2 regions of the Rhodococcus daqingensis genome follow, and region 1 is predicted to be linked to the other one. Evidence: riboswitches for the same ligand, from Rfam matches in the RefSeq annotation. Region 1 holds a riboswitch; the other holds the start of a gene.
The links. A riboswitch is a leader RNA that binds a small molecule or an ion and turns the genes downstream of it on or off. The one in region 1 is predicted to bind cyclic di-AMP.
Positions count from the first base shown of each region.

Region 2: linked by a shared signal. The riboswitch ahead of ACFQS9_RS03820 (NlpC/P60 family protein) and the one ahead of ACFQS9_RS09420 (transglycosylase family protein) in region 1 are both predicted to bind cyclic di-AMP.

Region 1 covers NZ_JBHTCS010000011.1:87,921-90,115, forward strand. The annotation lists gene ACFQS9_RS09415 (hypothetical protein) at 1-111, shown strand, start outside; gene ACFQS9_RS09420 (transglycosylase family protein) at 180-797, opposite strand; cyclic di-AMP (ydaO/yuaA leader) riboswitch at 803-1,007, opposite strand; gene ACFQS9_RS09425 (glycosyltransferase 87 family protein) at 1,176-2,195, opposite strand, start outside.
Region 2 covers NZ_JBHTCS010000007.1:27,599-29,793, reverse strand. The annotation lists gene ACFQS9_RS03825 (C40 family peptidase) at 1-209, opposite strand, end outside; gene ACFQS9_RS03820 (NlpC/P60 family protein) at 594-1,190, opposite strand; cyclic di-AMP (ydaO/yuaA leader) riboswitch at 1,176-1,340, opposite strand; gene ACFQS9_RS03815 (hypothetical protein) at 1,467-1,736, opposite strand; gene ACFQS9_RS03810 (DEDD exonuclease domain-containing protein) at 1,874-2,195, shown strand, end outside.

The sequences.
Region 1 (2,195 bases):
CTCTCGTCGAGCCGCTCCGGTGGGCTGTCCCCGTTCGGCGAGGACACCGAGTTTCCTCTCCCCGCGTCGGAACTGCCTTACACCCATCCGCACACGGTCATCAATCGCTGACCTCGGATACCGAACGCGAAAGGCCCCGCACCTCGAAGGTGCGGGGCCTTTCACGTGGATGGGGAGCCTCAGCGGGGCAGCAGGCCCGAGTTGGCCTTCAGGAACTCGATGACCTGGGGGTTCAGCTTGGCCTGCTCGTAGAGCGCCTCGATCTGCGGATCGAGCGCGATGCCCTTGGCCTGAACCGCCTCGAGGGCGCTGTCGAGGCTGTCGAGCACGTCGGCCGCGCCGTCGGTGGTCGGGAGGCTGGTCACGGCGGGCAGCTCGGCCGCGGGCGCGGGGGCCTCGGCGGCGGGCGCGGTGCGCGGGGTGGAGCCACTGGTCAGGCCGAGGCTCGAGGAGCAGGACGGCCAGGCGCCCCAGCCCTGCGAGGCGAGGACCTTCTCGGCGACCGCGATCTGCTGCTCACGGGTGGCCTGGTTGGCGGTCGCGGCGTACTCGCCACCACCGTGGGCGTTCCAGGTGCTGGGGGAGAACTGCAGTCCACCCTGGTAGCCGTTGCCGGTGTTGATCGCCCAGTTGCCGCCTGCTTCGCACTGCGCGAGGCGGTCCCAGTCGGAATCGGGGGCTGCGTTGGCCGGGGCCGCGAAGGCCGCGCCGGCTGCGCCCAACACTGCGCCGGTCACGACGACCTTGGCTGCGTTGCGGCGGGTGTTCGTGGGCTTGCGATGGCGTCCAGTGCTCATGCGGGTTTTCCTCTCCTCACGCGCCTGCGAGGTCAGCTGTCGGGTTCGGGCTGAGAGGTCGCCCGGCCTCGCCGCTCCTGGATGGTGCGGGTCTGGCTTCACCCCAAGAAGAAGGCGCTTCTGCGCTTTCCTCGGTGTCCACCGGGGACGTGGGTCCCCCGTCCTCGTCCCTGGGTAACTCGTGGGAATCCGGTTCCGCGGGACGAGGTTTGGCGCGGCGGATCGGATCTGGCCGGACTTCTCCGGCCGCTGATGACCGTACGTGGCCGACGGCGTGTAGTCATCTGTTACCTGAATTTCGATTCTCTCGGCGTTTCGCTCGAAATTCAGTAGAAATTTGCAGGTCAGATGTGGTTGTCCTGGCCCGAGACCGTCCTGTTATGTTACCGTGATGTGAGGTAGATCACAGTTTCGATCCGAGCCGACCTCGGGTTCCGCCCGGCGACGGCGCGGGCGCAATGCGATCAGCGTGGCCACCGCGATCACGACGAACATCAGCGGGTACACCGCGGCGAAGAACGGAGCCAGGGCATCGGAGGTGGGGATCATGAACAGGCCGATCGCCTGCACGCCGTCCGGGAACTCGTGGGTCCAGCAGAGCAGCGGCAGCGCGAGTGCCGCAGGCAGGAGCCAGGCGGTCGCGCGTCCGGCGCCCAGCGCGCGGTGCATCGCCAGGACCAACAGCGGTACGAACCACACCCAGTGGTGGCCCCAGGAGAACGGTGAGACCGCCGCGGAGGTCAACCCGCAGAGGGTGGTGGCCAGCAGTGCCTGTCCGCGCTTGTGGGCCAGCCAGGAGGCGGCGAGCCCGAGCGCGGCCAGTACCGCCGCGCAGAGCGCCCACAGCAGCAGCGGCGGGTCCGCGACGTCCAGCCAGCGGGCCAGCACGCCCGCGGCGGACTGGTTGGCGGGCCACGCGGTCTCGCCTATCCGTGTCGAGTGCCGGATCACCGCGGTCCAGTAGGACCACGAGTCGGAGAAGATCACCACGAACCCGACGACGACCGTCGCGAGGACGCCGGCGATCGCGGTCGCCGCGGCGCGCCACTGCCGGGTGACCAGCAGCTCGACGATGAACAGCCCCGGCGTCAGCTTGATCCCGGTCGCGATCCCGACACCGATGCCGCGCAGCCTGCTGCCCTCGGGACGCCCGAGGTCCCAGACGATCAGCAGCATCAGGAGCAGGTTGATCTGCCCCAGCCAGATCGTGGTGCGGACCGGCTCGAGCCAGGTGACGATCACCGTCAGCAGCCCGGTGACCAGGTACAGACGTCGGTCCGACCGGTATCCGAGTTGTCGCCAGCACAGCAGGACCACGAGGTACAGGATCGCGAAGTTCGCGAGGTATCCGATGAGGGTGGCGAGCTCCGCGGACACGGCGTTGAGCGGGGCGAAGAG
Region 2 (2,195 bases), on a different contig from region 1:
GAGTCGAGGTCGATCTGCGCATTGTGCAGCGCCTCGTTGGTCTGCTCGGAGGTGCGGGAGAGTTCGGAGAGCTTCTCGAGCGCGGCCGTCGGGCTCTCCAGTGCGGGGTCCGCGGTCGCGGTGCCCGCGGGAACCGCGACGGCCCCGAGGGAGAGCAGGCCCGTTGCCAGCACTGCGCCGGTGGATCGCTTCAGTCTCTGTGACGCCACGAAAGCTGGTACTCCGTTCTTCCACTGCCCGTCGACCGAGTTGGCTGACGGGTCGGGCTGGGAAGATCAGCCCTGTCCCCCGAACCGAGGCCCGAGCGGGAGATTCACCCCGGCGGACTCCGTCCCCGGTGCCGGTCCGGCGCATCGGCGCTCGGTCCCGCGTGGTGACGACCCCCGATGCCGCGCCGGGTGACGCGGCAAGAACTCGGAAGGTCTCAGACAGGTTACGGAATGGCATACGACGATGTCCACCCCGAACGGACGGGACATTTCCGCCGCGCTCCGGGCGCCGTGGGGCGAGCGCCTGCGCGCCACAAAAGCACGGTGGGCCCGAACCGTCCGGAGACGGTTCGGGCCCACCAAAGAAAGCGTGTGCGCTGCGCTTTAGTAGCGGCGGGCACCATCCATCGGCATGGACGCGATCGGCGCGCGCTTGACCGGGGTTCCGGAGGTCGCGGCGTGGATGACCTCGCCGTTGCCTGCGTAGATGCCCGAGTGCGAGCCGCCGTAGAAGGAGACCACGTCGCCCGGCTTGAGGGCGGAGGTGGAGACCGGCGTGCCGGCCGCGGCCTGGTCGTAGCTGGTGCGCGGCAGGTTGATGCCCGCCTGCTTGAACGCCCACTGCACGAGGCCCGAGCAGTCGAAGGAATCCGGGCCCGAGGCGCCGTAGACGTAGGGAGAACCGATCTTGCTCGCGGCGGCCTGAACAGCCTTGTCACCTGCGGAGACCAGGGGCGCGGGGGCCGGGGCGGCCGGGGCGCCGGGCAGGGCCGGGAGGCCGGGCACCTGGATGGTCTGGGCAGGCACACCCGGGATGTCGAAGGTTCCGATGCCGGAGATGGTGACGGGCTCGGCGAGCGCGGGGCCGGCCGACACGGCGATGGCACCGAAGGTCAGCGCGCTGGCGACGGCGATGCGTCGCACGGAACGCTGGGTAGTAGATGAAGCCACGAGAAGGGTTACTCCGTTTCTTCCGTTCATCCGCCGACCGAGTTAGCTGACGGGTTCGGGCTGGGAAGATCAGCCCTACCCGGCGGCACGCATGTCGCGCTCCGACGGGATTCACCCCAGAGAAACTTGGGTTCCCGGCACGATCGCTCTCGCGAGTGATCGATTAGGCGGTTCCTGGCGATGCCGCACCGGATGGTGTGGCAAGACTCCGCTAGGTCTCAGGAAGGTTACGAAAGCGTCCAGCCCATGTCGACCCAACACGCCCGACCAGTGGGCCGATTCGGACATATCGCCCAGAATTGGACGCTAGGCCACTCCTGGATCACGAGCAGATAACGACCGACCGGTCTGCGTGGCATCCGCGGCCCGCACCAACCGAAGCCTCGGCACCAGCCCGACCTCGGCCAGCACCTCCAGGGCAACCCGTTCGTCCTGCTCAATACTGATCCGGGCGGACCCCGCCGGGACCGCCACCGGTGCGCACGGCCGGACACCGGGCGGCCCCAACAACACGGTCACCACACAGTCCCCACACGCGGAGGGGCGAACCTCGCAGTCGTTGCAATCGACAATCACTGTGATCCTCGTCTCCGACGGGGGCCTCGCGGCTGTTCCGAGGCCTCTGCGACGGAAAGTAGCGCCCGGGTCCGACACGGAGCGGCGCGGCGACCGCACCCCGATCTCTGTCGGTAGCCGCCCCTAGCCTCTGCCGTGTGAGCCCGCAGAGTCCGCCCAACGCCCAGCTGAGCTTCGACGAGCTCGACACCCCGTTGCGGGACACCACCTTCGTCGTCGTGGACCTGGAGACGACGGGCAGCGCGCCGGGCGAGGACGCGATCACCGAGATCGGCGCGGTCAAGATCCGCGGCGGCGAGGTCGTCGGCGAGCTCTCCACCCTGGTCGATCCGGGGCGGTCGATGCCCCCGTACATCGTGGAGCTGACGGGGATCACCTCCGCGATGCTGATCGGGGCGCCGCGGATCGAGCGAGTGCTCCCGAGCTTCCTGGAGTTCGCCAGGGGCGCGGTCCTGGTCG